DNA from 2 places in the Bacillus sp. D386 genome. Region 1 is predicted to be linked to the other one. Evidence: a T-box and tRNA genes for the amino acid it is inferred to sense, from the RefSeq annotation. Region 1 holds a T-box; the other holds one or more tRNA genes.

Region 1 (7,219 bases):
CGGTTTCATTAAATACGTGTAAACCGGTTGAAAAAGAAGTTATAGGCATAAAAAATTTCAAATTTCAACAGCCTATTTGGCTCGAAGTTAGTGCCAATCCTGTTTTAAATGCAGATAAACATATAGAAGCAGTTGTACTCGTATTCAGTGAGATAACTGACCAATTTAATTCAATAAAACTATTAAATGAAAAAAATGAACAATTACGGCAAATGTCATTCACAGATTATATTTTAAATATCCCAAATCGACGTTATTTTAATTCTTATTTAACTGAGGTTTGGCTTGAATCTAAAAAGTCTGGAACACCTGTTACATTATATTTAATCGAAATTGATTATACGAAGGAGTATAGGAGAGATCAGGAATTTACCTATAGTGACCAAGTATTAATGGAAGTATCTAAAAAATTATGCGTGGCAGTGAACGGAGAGGGAGTGGTAGCTCATATAGAGGGAAGCAGATTTGCTGTCATCTTTTCAGGACTATTTGGTAAACAAATAAGAGAGAGGCAAGCCGAATTAAGAAATGGGCTTATTCAGCTTGTAGATGAAAATAAATTAGCATCTAATATAATTGATTTCACTGTATCTATGGGAGCGTCTACACGGGTAGCGACAGACAATTTAGATTACTCTATTCTTATAGAAGAAGCAAATGTTGAATTGAATCAGGCAAAAATAAGTAGTGCTGCGAGAATGTAAATGACGTTCCAATTAAATAAATATGGATAGAGTGATAAAAAAGTATGTATTTTAATAATGAATTTATTAAAAATACATACTTTTTTGTTTTTTTATCTACTTTTAATTATTTTAATATAATTTTTTGATAATATTAAAGAAAGGATATTGTATATTTTGATTGTAATAGAATAGAAACTACATTCAAATCATACGTCCGAGTACTTGGCCTTATACTATATTACTGCAAGGATGAGGCCCAATCGATCAGCATCAGATATGTTTGTATGTCAATGGAGTGAAATAAGGTTAAGTAAAATCTTGCCTTAAAGGGATTTTTATATTGTTATCAGCTCAAAACATATCTTGTTTGCAAGCTGAATTTAATAGAAGAATTGATAGTAAACTGAACAATACATATAAGTGGGTGTTCGAATGAAAGCAAAAGCAATTCAATTATTAAGACAAGTTGACCTATTTTCGTGCTTATCAGAAAAAGAGATAAAAGAACTGGAGCCTTTTATATATGAAAGAACATATAAGAAGGGTCAATATCTATTTTTTGAAGGAGATCCGAGACTCAGGATATATATATTGCTTGAAGGCTTTGTTATGCTTGAAAAATCGAATCAACAGGGTAGCTTATTATATACAAGTTACGTCAAAAAGAACACGGTCTTTCCTTATATGGGCTTATTTAAAAATGAGGACTACAATCACAGTGCCGTTGCAGAAACAGATATTCGGGTCTTCTATATGGTAGCGGATGCATTCGAAAGTATTGTGGCAAAAAACTCTGCACTTCTTAAAAAAGTAATCCTACAAGTCAATGAGTTGCTTGCGGTACAAGAAAATCGAGTTAAAAACGTTATGACCCCTAGTGCACATGTAAGAGTGTTGAATACGATTGATTATTTAATGAATGATTTGGGTGAAGAAGAATCAGGGGTCATTCGTATTAACTGTCCGATTACAACAACCAAAATTTCTGTTATGTCCGGAACCTCCAGAGAAACCGTAAGTATGGTCGTAAATAAATTAAAGAAGAATCAGATTCTATCCATAAAAGATCGAATGCTTCATATTCATAAACCTGAATATTTTGAAGAAGAAGTTATATGAGGAAAATTTATGAACTGATTAATTGAAAATCTCTCCATCTCCCTACTATAATAGGAATATTATACTAAAGGGATGGAGGGGTAATGTGATCAAAACTTCCTATCATACACTGGGAGCAGTTATATTTATTTGGGGGTTAGTATTACAACTGAAATGGCCCGGTCAGGATGAAACTATAGGCCATCAACTGTTTCAAGCGTACTCTATTCCTGTTACAGCCGAGATTGGGGTCTCTTATGTTTGGATTGTATCCATTATCATTCAGGTCAGCGGAATCTTGTTATTTTTGAAATGGCTATTTATGGAGCATCCTCAGATTTTAAAGAAATATATGAAATTTGAACCGGTATTCTTGGTTGTCTTATTGTTTGCTATTCCTTTTGTAATTAACAGTCTATTAAGTACTTCTGCCAAAACGTATATTTATGCTGCTGAGAATGGAGCTAATGCTATAGAATATTTGGAAAGCGAATGTACAATAGAAGAGCAGGATGAAGGTAATCTGTATGAATGCAAAATTATACTGCAAAATTATGAGCATCAATCACAGCAGGTAACGTTGCATTTTCCTGTTTCCGATTCGGTAAAGAAAGAAAAACAAGTAACAGCTTATTTACAGGTTCATGAAAAAAAAGAGATTAGAGTGCAATTTACAGCTGATGAATTAGCCGCTTTCGAAGGGGTACCTGAATTTACAATTCAATCATAATGGTCTTAATAGAAAATATCGGAGAACCGTGTATCATAGAAGCGGTTCTCCGATATTTTTTATTGAAGGTTAGCTGGGATTACATTTCCTGCGGTGCTTCCATTCCTAATAAATGCATGCCTTCTTCAAGAACGATGGTAATTGATTTTATTAAAGCCAAGCGATTTTGCAATTCACTGTCATTCTCTAATATGCGTATATGTCCATAATAGCGATTAAATGATTGAGCCAAGTCAATCAAGTATTTAGCAATAACGGATGGCTCCATTTTTTCGAAAGCCCGCTCAATCACGGATGGAAATGCCAGCAAATGCTTTACAATATCAAAGCTATATTCATCACTCAAGCCTGCTGATGCACTAGCAGGAGTGAAGGCCTTTCTAAGAATAGAATGGGCACGAGCATTTGTATATTGTAAATAGGGACCGGTTTCACCTTCGAATTTTAGGATGTCTTCGAGCGAGAATTCAATATTATTCATACGGTCATTTTTCAAATCGTTGAATATAACAGCTCCTACGCCTACTTGTTTTGCAACCTCATCTTTGTTATTTAAATCAGGATTTTTATTCTCAATATTCTTACGAGCAAGCTCGATTGATTCGGCCAGCACTTCCTCGAGGAGGACAACTCTTCCTTTACGAGTTGACATTTTTTTGCCGTCTTTCATAATCATTCCGAATGGTACATGTGAAATATCGTCAGCCCAGTCAAATCCAAGTTTCTTTAAAACAGCTTTAAGCTGTTTAAAATGTAAGGATTGTTCATTTCCGACTACATATACAGCCTTGGCAAAGTCGTAGGTACGGTAACGGTATAAAGCAGCTGATAAATCCCGTGTTACATAAAGAGTCGCACCATCGGATTTTTTGATTAAACAAGGTGTTAATCCCTCTTCCTCTAATTTGACTACCATGGCACCCTGATCTTCTACAAGCAGGCCGCTATTCTCAATTATTTCTATAACCTCTGCCATCTTATCATTATAAAAAGCTTCCCCATTAAAAGAGTCGAATTGAATGCCAAGCAGCTCATATATTTTCTCGAATTCTTTCAGGGATTCTTCTTTGAACCATTTCCATAATTTCGTGGCTTCTTCGTCCCCATCTTCCAGTTTTTTGAACCAGTCACGTCCCTGTTGCTTTAGCTCAGGTTCTGTTTCAGCTTTTTCATGAAAGATAATATATAACTTTAAAAGTTCGCTGATGGGACTCTTTTTAACTTTTTCTTCATTTCCCCAAGCTTTATAGGCTACAATTAATTTTCCGAATTGAGTGCCCCAATCACCAATGTGATTAATTTTAACAGGGGTATAACCGCATTTTTTAATAATATTGGCTATAGAGGCTCCGATTACTGTGGAGCGAAGGTGCCCCATCGAAAAGGGCTTGGCGATATTGGGTGAAGACATATCAATTGCGATATTTTCACCATGTCCAAGAGAAAGTGTGCCGTACTGATGTTGATCAGTTAATATCGTATTCATTACTCTTTCACTGATAGACTTTTTATCGAGGAAAAAGTTAACATACGGTCCAATAGCTTTTACATCCTCATAACGTTCATCCTTTAGTTGGTCAGCTAATGTTACTGCAATTTTCTGCGGAGATTGCTTCCACAGTTTTGCGAGAGTGAAACAGGGAAATGCCAAATCTCCATGCTCTTTGTTCTTTGGGGTTTCGACCAAAGACAAGCATGTTTCAAGATTTAAGTCACCTTTTAGTACTTCATTCATATGAGAAGCTACATCTAGTTTTATATCCATATCCTCAGCCTCCAGTAAAATATAATAAAAAAAGCCCGCCTCTTAAAAATCTTTAAGAGACGGGCTGTAAACCCGCGGTACCACTCTGCTTGTTCTAATGAACCACCTTAACTTTATAACGGAAAAGTCCGGCCCAAACTACTAAAGTTGTTCGAATGAGCATTTCAGAAGGGCGTTCCTTAAAACCATTAATACCAGGCTCTCACCATTCCCGGCTCGCTATAATTTGTATTTTAAGTACTATTCTTCATCATAAATATTATCTTTATTATTTTATATACAAATAGTATAGAAATTCCGAATAGAAAGTCAATACAAAATATTCTTTTGTATGAATATATTGCTCATCTATGCACAAATGAGTATAAATAGAATTATAGAACTTAGTAAAAGGAGTATTTTATTATGAATAAGGAAAAAAGACTCGCTATTATTAAGCAGGTAATTCAGAATAATGAAATTAAAACTCAGGAACAGCTGGTCGAAGAATTATCTAAGCAAGGGTTGCATATTACACAAGCCACCATTTCTCGAGATATCCGGGAATTAAGCCTGGTAAAATATCCATCTAAGACCGGAGGGACGAAGTATGGATTTATCGGAGATCATAAGTACAATGACACAATGAAACTACGTAAAAAAATGCAAGACGCATTATTAAATATTGAAAGAATAGAATATTTTATTATCCTAAAAGTATTACCTGGCCATGCCCACTCATTTGGGGCAATTTTAGATGAACTTGAGTGGGAAGAGAAGGCGGCAACTATATGTGGGAATGATACCTGTATGATTATTTGCCGTACAATCCATCAAGCAGAGGCCCTGGAAGAAAGGTTAAGAACAGTTGCAAATTTATAAGAAATATTTTTTTATATTTCAAGTATGATATGCAAAAAAATATACATAGTTATGCGAAATAATAGGAAATTAAAAATAATTAATTGAATATTCATACATAAACTTTTCTATTTAAAGAGATTTATGTGAGGATTTACACATTTTTTGTGTGTAAAAAATCACAAATCTCTTTTTTTCGTTCCTTTACACTAAAAATGTAAGAAAAATAAGGTGTGCAGGAGGAAAGGCAATATGACAAATCCAATTCATGTTACTTCTGAAATCGGCACTTTAAAAACTGTAATGTTAAAGCGTCCCGGAAAAGAAGTAGAAAATCTTACTCCGGAATATCTGGAGAGACTATTGTTTGATGATATTCCTTATTTGCCGATTATTCAGGAAGAGCACGATTATTTTGCTAATACACTAAGAGATCAAGGAATAGAAGTTTTATACCTTGAGAAGCTTGCTGCAGAATCTCTTACAAATCCTGAAGTGAAAGAGGAATTTGTTAGCCGCATGCTTGAAGAAAGCAATGCAAAGGTACAGGGTACATTTGAAAATCTTAAAGAGTATTTATTATCATTTTCAAATGAAGACATGGTTGACAAAATTATGTCCGGTATCCGCAAAAATGAACTGGAGATCAGCAAAAAAACACATTTGTATGAATTGATGGAAGACCATTATCCATTCTATACAGATCCAATGCCAAACCTGTATTTTACGCGGGACCCGGCAGCAGCTATCGGAAACGGTTTAACAATTAATAACATGCGCGAACCTGCAAGACGCAGAGAGTCCATGTTCATGGAATATATTATCAAGCATCATCCACGTTTTGCTGGTAAAGATGTTCCTGTATGGCTTGACCGTACTTATCATAACCCAATTGAGGGGGGAGATGAACTGGTATTAAGCCCAGAAGTAGTCGCAATCGGTGTTTCAGCAAGAACATCTGCTAAAGCAATCGAAAAATTCGCGCTTAGCATCTTGAATAAACAAAATCAATTCAAGAAAGTAATAGCTATTGAAATACCTAGCTGCCGTGCATTCATGCACCTGGATACTGTATTTACAATGGTAGACTACAATAAATTTACAATGCATCCGATGATTCAGGGACCTGGCGGTAAAATGAATATTTACATCCTTGAAAAAGGCGCTGATGAATTTAATGTAAATATCACACACCGTACTGACATTAAAGAGACTTTAAAAGAAGTGCTTAACTTGCCTGAACTTGAAATCATCCTTTGTGGTGACGGAGATGAAATCGCAGCTCCACGTGAACAGTGGAATGATGGTTCCAATACACTGGCGATTGCACCTGGTGTAGTTGTTACATATGACCGTAACTATATCTCAAACGAGTGCTTACGCAAACATGGTGTAAAAGTTATTGAAATCAAAAGCTCTGAATTGTCTCGTGGCCGTGGGGGCCCACGCTGCATGAGCATGCCTCTAGTACGTGAAGACATTTAATAAAAGATTTAGTTGATTAAAAGGTTATCGTTGGAGGGAGTATATAAAATGATTAAAACAAGACCAGACCTTAAAGGTAGAAGTTTCTTGGCTGAGAAAGATTTCACTGAAGAAGAATTCTTACACATGATTGATTTTGCTGCTGAGTTAAAGGAAAAGAAAAAACAAGGCATTCCTCACCGTTATATGGAAGGTAAAAATATTGCCTTATTATTTGAAAAACCATCAACTCGTACACGTTGTGCTTTTACGGTAGCTTGTACTGATTTAGGCGCTCATCCTGAGTATCTTGGAAAAGATGATATCCAACTTGGAAAAAAAGAATCTATTGAAGATACTGCTAAAGTTTTAGGCCGTATGTTTGATGGTATCGAATTCCGTGGCTTTGAACATGCAAAAGTGGAATCTTTGGCTGAGCACTCCGGAGTTCCTGTATGGAATGGTCTTACAGATTTATGGCATCCAACTCAAACTTTAGCGGACTTCTTAACAGTGAAAGAAAATGTAGGCCACTTAAAAGGCGTTAAATTCGTATATGTTGGGGATGGCCGTAACAACGTAGCAAACAGCTTACTTGTCGGCGGTGCAAAAGTTGGTATGGATGTACGTATCTGT
Region 2 (7,219 bases), on a different contig from region 1:
CATGGACGGTACAAATAAAGGCAACGGAAGCTGATGATGCCTATCTATTAGCCTCTACCTTTAACGAAAAGGAAATATATAAACTGGAGATGGCCGGAACAGGCAAAGCAGAGCTGACGGACTTCACCATCCGTGCCCCTAAGCATTCCGGAACAGCTAGCTTCTCAATTAAATTAATCGACAAAGACGGTATCGAATTGACACAAACCGTCCTCCCTAAGACAACCAACGGAATAGATTTCTCTGCCAAACTGCCAAAAGTGCCGAAGCCAGGTGTCTATAATATGACAGTCGATATCAAGACCAAGCATCCTAACGGAAAAGAATCTGTTCGCACGTTGGTGAGATCTGTTTATATTGATTAATGTGTATATACACCCCTCTTATGTTTCTTTAATAAGAGAGGTGTTTCTTTTTTGCTTATTCAGATTATAAAGTGGTCATAATATATTTTTAAGCTCTCGCTCCATCCAATAATCTTACACTTTGATACAGGTATACTTTCATTTCAGCAGGGAATTCTATTTCAAATCACCTCTATAAAAGGAGCACGGATTATGAACCTGCAGAGCGGCAAATATTATTGGCAAACAACTTATCCTAATCCTCCTGTATATCCATCGTTGGAGGAAGATATACTTTGTGATGTTCTTATTGTTGGGGGAGGAAGTTCAGGGGCACAGTGCGCATACCTTTTAAGCGACAAAGGACTTAAGGTGGCTGTAGTTGATAAACGAAGGATTGGTACCGGCAGCACAATGACCAACACCGCCCTCCTTCAATATTTAGGAGATAAGATGTTGTTTGAGTTGATCAATTCCTTTGGGGAAGAATCAGCCATTTACCATACAAAATTATGCGAGCAAGCCATTTCTGAAATTGAAGAAACATCGAAAAAACTAAATTTAGATTCCGAGTTTACACGAAGGGATAGCCTCTATTATGCCAGTGATCCCCAAGGAGAGATGAAGTTACAAAGGGAATACGATTATTTGATCAAGCACGACTTCCCTGTCGATCTGCTTAACGAAAGCCAAATTAAAGAGCGTTACCCATTTTCTAAGCAATCAGCCTTGTATATCCATAATGATGGGGAAATCAATCCATTTAAATATAATCATGGCCTGATTCAAGCAGCCCATCAAAAGGGTGTACAAATATTTGAGGATACAAAAATAACCGGTAAAAAATTCAATAAGGAGTATGCTACATTTTTTACAGACCGCAATCATTCCATCACAGCAAGAAAAGTCATCATTGCTGCTGGATATGAAGGGCTCGAATTTAAAAAAGATAAGGATTGTCTTCTGACAAGTTCATATGCTGTTATCACCAAACCGGTTGAAAATCTTCAGCAATCTGAATGGTATAAGCAAACATTAATTTGGGAAACAGCACGCCCATATATCTATATGCGCACAACTGCAGATAATCGGATTATCATTGGAGGACTTGACGAAAACACAATCTATCCTGAGGATCGTGATTCAAAAATTAATCATAAAAAGACGAAGCTTATTGAAGAATTTAATAAGCTCTTTCCCGGTATAAAAGCTGAACCCGAATTTTATCTTGGAGCCTTCTATGGCGGGACACACGATGGACTTCCTCTTATCGGTCAATATGACGAATTTCCACACTGCCATTTTCAATTTGCCTATGGAGATAACGGACTTGTCTATAGCACTGTCTTGTCTAAAATCATCACGGATATCATCACAAAAGGTTCTCATCCAGCCTTTAACTTATATAGTCAGAAACGGAGGGAAAGGTAATCCAAATAGGTTATTTGTATAATTTCAATATTAAATGTAAAAAAAGGCAAAACCAACTTTAAAAGGTTTTGCCTCTTTCTTTAATTAACGGACTTGGAAGAGAATTTGTCTATACCATAGATTTAATCATTCTAGCTTCATACTTATTAGATATAGAAAACAAAAAACCTCTTATGAAAATAAGAGGTTTTTTTACTAGCGTCCCAGGAGAGATTCGAACTCCCGACCGACGGCTTAGAAGGCCGTTGCTCTATCCAGCTGAGCTACTGGGACATGTTTTTATTTTTTTACGTTGTCCTTAACGACATTTATTATTATATAATCACTTTATTTATAAGTCAATAACTTTTTTGAAAAAGTTTTTTATCTTTTTAAAAGTGAAGGGAAGGGAAGGGAACTCACAAATCCTGATCTGTATATTCCCTTCACTTACTATACAACTTTTTTTTGATTTAGGAAAGTGTTGTTTTCAATTGCCAGCCTGGTAATTTTTCCCCAGACATTGTGTAAAAATCAACGATTGCATTCTGACCTTGTTTTTCGAGAATCACATAGGTTTTATACTGACTTCCTCTCGGTAGACGTATACTGCCGGGATTAATATACAGGCAGTTATCAATTTTTTCTGCACCTGCTATATGAGAGTGGCCAAAACAGATAACATTCGCACCAACCTCTCTCCCTTTCAAGCTAATATTCATCAACGTAGATTTGATATTGTATAAATGCCCATGTGTAACAAGTATTGACCAGTCTTCAAGATGTGCAATTAAATCCTCCGGAAAGTCCTCTCCGAAATCACAATTACCTCGTACAGTTTGATAATACTGAATTACTTGATCATCACGAGATAATTCTGAATCCCCGCAATGTATAAACAGATCGACCTCTTCTTTATGTCTTTCATGCAAAACGTCCAATTCTTCCAGTAAGCCATGGCTATCACTGACAATTAAACATTTCATAGGAATTCCACTACTTTTTCATTTAGTACTTTCTCTAATTCTTTTAAAGCATTCGCTCGATGGCTGATTCTGTTTTTCTCCTCTGCTTCAAGGTTCGCCATCGTTGTTTGTTTTTCCGGCACAAAGAAAATAGGATCATATCCGAAGCCATTCTCGCCATCCGGCGCGTCAGCAATGATTCCCTCACATGTTCCGGAAACTGTAATAGGGTCCATCTTCGGACCGACAAGTGCTATTGCACAATAAAAACGGGCAGTTCGTTTTTCTTTAGGTACACCCTCTAGCTCATTAAGAACCTTTTCATAATTAGCTCTATCATCTTTTCCTGGACCTGCATACCTTGCCGAAAAAATACCCGGACGTCCATCCAATGCATCAATGACCAAGCCAGAATCATCAGACAAAACAGGCATATTCATAAGCTCAGAAATAGTGTTAGCCTTCAAAAGAGCATTTTCTTCAAATGTGCTTCCTGTCTCTTCAACATCAATCGCATTCTCAATATCCAATAGGGTAATAACCTTAATCCCTTTTGGGGAAAATAATGCTTCAAATTCTTTTGCTTTACCTTTATTTTTGGTTGCAATTAAAACGGTATTCATATTCAACTTCTCCTCCCAAGAGAAAAATCGTATAAATTGGTACGCTTTACTGAATTTTAGCTGCTATATCTCCCAATGACTCTTGCTGTACAGTAAATAATTGCTGTAAACCTTCACTTGCAAGGTCAAGTAATTCATTCAATTGATGTCTGGAGAAAGTCGCTTCTTCTCCGGTTCCCTGAAGCTCCACAAATTCCTCTGCGCCTGTCATAATGACATTCATATCCACTAAAGCCTTAGAGTCTTCATGATAATTCAAATCAAGAACCGCTCCAAGCTCCTCAATCATCCCGACTGATGTGGCAGCTAAATAGTTTTTAATCGGATAAGAGCTAATTTTCCCTGCCTCCTGAAGCTTATCGAGCGCAATCGCCATTGCAACGAATGCACCTGTAATCGAAGCTGTTCTTGTTCCTCCATCTGCCTGAATCACATCACAATCAATCCAGATTGTTTTTTCTCCAAGCGCTTCCAAATCGACTACCGCACGTAAAGCGCGCCCAATCAAACGCTGGATCTCCATCGTACGTCCAGTAACTTTCCCTTTAGTTGATTCGCGCATCGTCCTTTGCTCTGTTGCACGAGGCAGCATTGAATACTCTGCCGTAATCCATCCTTTTCCTTCTCCGCGCATAAATGGCGGAACACGGTCATCTACACTGGCTGTACAAATCACCTTTGTATCACCGACACTGATTAACACCGAGCCTTCCGGGTGTTTAATATAATTTGTTTCTATATGTACGGGTCTTAATTCATTCTTCTTTCGACCATCAAATCTCATAGGTACCTCCTAAATGTATACATCATGCTTAGTTTAGCATACCCTAAATCAATAAAAAAGCACCCTGTCCAAACAATATTGCCATTTATGTCCAAATTAAAAACAGGCAAGCTCCTAAACGGAACTTGCCCATCTTTTTCACTATTAGTATTTACCTGTATTGACGGTTTCAGGTCGTGTTACCGGTTCCGATAGCTTCTTGCCATCTTCCTTCAGAAGCTCACCCTCTCCATTTACCTGAATCGCCACTTTCTTTATATCTTTTTGCTCAGTAAGAGAAAGCACCAGTTCATTTAATAAATGGCCGGATACTATTTTCTCCTCCCCATCAAAGCTTGAATAAATAGATTCATTAAAATTAAGTGTAACCACGCCATCCTCTATTTTAGGTTCCTCGACTAATGCAACATCAGGTCTGAACTCCGTAACAAGCGGAGAGGAATAACCCGGACCTTTAATCAGGCTGCTGACTACGGCTTCTACATGATCATTTTCCTGATTACTGATTCTTTTTGTCACTGGTACATAATAATAGTTATCTGTTTCACCGGACATATAATAAACCGTAACAGGACGTGTATTCATAATATCGGTCGTGTCTGTATGATCGTTATTAATTCCCATTAATCTTGATGTTCCGTTTTGTATTGCTGTTTTATTAACGGGCATCTCCTTTAATGCTTGCCCTTCGATTTGCAATTTTACTTTCTCCACTTTATCAAATTGCGTTAAAGTCCAAGTCACTGACTCCAGAATTTTCGTTTCATCCTCTTTTTTATATTCCTTAAACTCTTTAGAAAAATCTACGGTGGCTACTCCATCCTTAATGTCTACACTTTTAACAGCAGTATCTGACGGCAAAACAGCTTTGAATCCATTCGGAAGCATTTGTGATACCGGGCCGTTCGTCACTAAATATTCCACCGCCTGCTTAGCTACACTTTCTGTATTTGGCAATGGAATGGTTTGTGGCACAATATATCCATTTGCATCCATTAAATATAATTCCGTTTGAACCTTTAATGCCTCTTCATTCTTTCCTACCTCTTCGTTGGTGTTAACACCCTCCTGATTGACAACTTCTTCTTCACCCTCTGCCTGCTCCTTCAAATAAGTAACATCCTGTGGCGGATCAATTTCTTCTTTTTTTGGTAAATCGAACAAGCCGCAGCCTGACACTAAAACAGATGATATAAGTACCGAAGCAACCAATGTTGATTTCGTTCGTAAAGGCATACACCATTCCTCCTAAGACTGTTTGTACTACATATATACGGGGCTTGGCTCATTTTATACCTTTATAGGCAGAAAAAAATTATGGATTAAAAAAACCCTTGCACAATTTTAGCGAAGTATTTTCATACTTAAAATTGTGCAAGGGTTTTTATAAGTTGCTTTACTAGTCTCCATCTACCAACTGATTAAGCGTAGCATGTTCAACCGTTTCAACTGCTTCACCAAGCCAGGCGTAAGCAATAGATTTAAACATTCTTCTGGAGCCGGTAGTATAGAAATTGTAGGTTGGCTGAGGGGTTTCCTTATTTAGCATGCCAGCATGCTCCAATAGTACACTTGCCTCTCTGGCCGTTTCTTCCCCTGATGATATAACCGTCACATAGGATCCCATATAATTTGATATAGGTTCTGTTAGCAATGGGTAATGTGTACATCCCAAAATCAATGTATCCATGCTCCTATTTTTCAAGGGCTTTAATGTTTCAGCAACAATTTTTTTAGCAATTGCACTGTTCCATTCCCCGCTTTCTACCAGAGGGACAAATTTTGGGCATGCCAAACTTTCAATGTGTACCTTTGGATGAATGCTTAATAACGCCTTATTATATGCTTTACTGCGCACTGTTCCTTCCGTACCAATAATACCGATGTTTCTTGATTTTGATACATCAATCGCTGCCCTAGCTCCCGGCTGAATAACACCCAAAACCGGAATTGGCAGGCTTGCCCTCATTTCCTCAAGTACGGCAGCCGTCGCGGTATTACAAGCTATAATTAACATTTTAATATTCTTCTTCAAAAGGAAATGAGCCATTTCCCATGTAAACTTTCGAACTTCTTCCATTGGTCTGGGCCCATATGGACATCTGGCTGTATCACCAAGATATATTAAATTTTCATTTGGAAGCTGCCTGATAAATTCTTTAAAAACCGTTAATCCGCCAACTCCCGAATCGATAAGTCCTATTGGGTTTTCTCTATCCAAATCAGATCGCCTCTATCTATCTTTTGCTTGCAGCATTTTGCTCTATTATTTAAACCGGACTGTATATCACTTTATCATTAGTTTATTTCTTTTCCAATCCATCACTTGGGCATAAAAATAGAGTAGTGATTCAAACCACATACTTTACATTTTACAATGACGTGTATAGTGATTTGATATTCGCTACTCTTCCTAATTTATGGACTCATAAAGGAATTGTCAAGAACAATGATAAATAGATCATTTGCTAGGCGAGCTTCTAAAAAGATCATTGAATGATCTTATAATTCTAATTCACCCATTCGAAGTAGTTCTACGACCGCTTGGGAACGGCCCTTTACGCCCAATTTTTGCATCGCATTAGATATGTGATTTCTCACAGTTTTCTCACTAATAAAGAGGTCCTTAGCGATATCTTTTGTTGTTTTGTCCTGTACCAATAACTCAAATACTTCTCTTTCTCTTTTTGTGAGTAAAGGTTTATGAGTGAAATCGTTCTCCTTCAACTATTGTAACCCTCCTTGCTACCAGCCATAACCTTAGGATTGGGTATATATTTAGTCACGATAGTGTATGTGACTGGTCTATAAGGAGTGACTATATTTAGATAAGAATGAACGTGTTTTTATGATTGAGGTTGCTTCTTCAATCCGTCATTAAACAATTCCTTCATCTCTTTTGTCCAAGCTACCGGCTTACCGCTTAATCTGGAAATTTGGACAACTGTTCCTCGACCGGTGAAGCAGGGAACCCCATCCTCTCGTAGACCAAGATAATGGATATCAACCGATGAATTGCCTATTTTATTTGCCTTAACTTTAATATTGAGTTTCTCATCGAAAAAAACCTGGTGGAGAAAATCACATTGAAGA

The links. The T-box of region 1 lies ahead of argS (arginine--tRNA ligase). A T-box ahead of a tRNA ligase gene usually reads a tRNA of that ligase, here a tRNA-Arg.
Region 2: it encodes a tRNA-Arg, which carries the amino acid that the T-box ahead of argS (arginine--tRNA ligase) is inferred to sense. The anticodon was not compared.

The regions. Positions count from the first base shown of each region.
Region 1 is NZ_VEMV01000004.1:493,685-500,903, forward strand. Features, by position in the region: gene FHY45_RS14335 (sensor domain-containing diguanylate cyclase) at 1-704, shown strand, start outside; gene FHY45_RS14340 (Crp/Fnr family transcriptional regulator) at 1,119-1,805, shown strand; gene FHY45_RS14345 (hypothetical protein) at 1,891-2,514, shown strand; gene argS (arginine--tRNA ligase) at 2,594-4,279, opposite strand; T-box leader at 4,332-4,542, opposite strand; gene argR (arginine repressor) at 4,685-5,140, shown strand; gene arcA (arginine deiminase) at 5,372-6,604, shown strand; gene argF (ornithine carbamoyltransferase) at 6,653-7,219, shown strand, end outside.
Region 2 is NZ_VEMV01000007.1:211,013-218,231, reverse strand. Features, by position in the region: gene FHY45_RS19740 (esterase/lipase family protein) at 1-365, shown strand, start outside; gene FHY45_RS19735 (NAD(P)/FAD-dependent oxidoreductase) at 558-1,775, shown strand; tRNA gene FHY45_RS19730 (tRNA-Arg) at 1,975-2,048, opposite strand; gene FHY45_RS19725 (metallophosphoesterase family protein) at 2,228-2,740, opposite strand; gene FHY45_RS19720 (XTP/dITP diphosphatase) at 2,737-3,342, opposite strand; gene rph (ribonuclease PH) at 3,389-4,126, opposite strand; gene FHY45_RS19710 (GerMN domain-containing protein) at 4,271-5,362, opposite strand; gene racE (glutamate racemase) at 5,526-6,347, opposite strand; gene FHY45_RS19700 (helix-turn-helix domain-containing protein) at 6,629-6,853, opposite strand; gene FHY45_RS19695 (acyl-CoA thioesterase) at 6,973-7,219, opposite strand, start outside.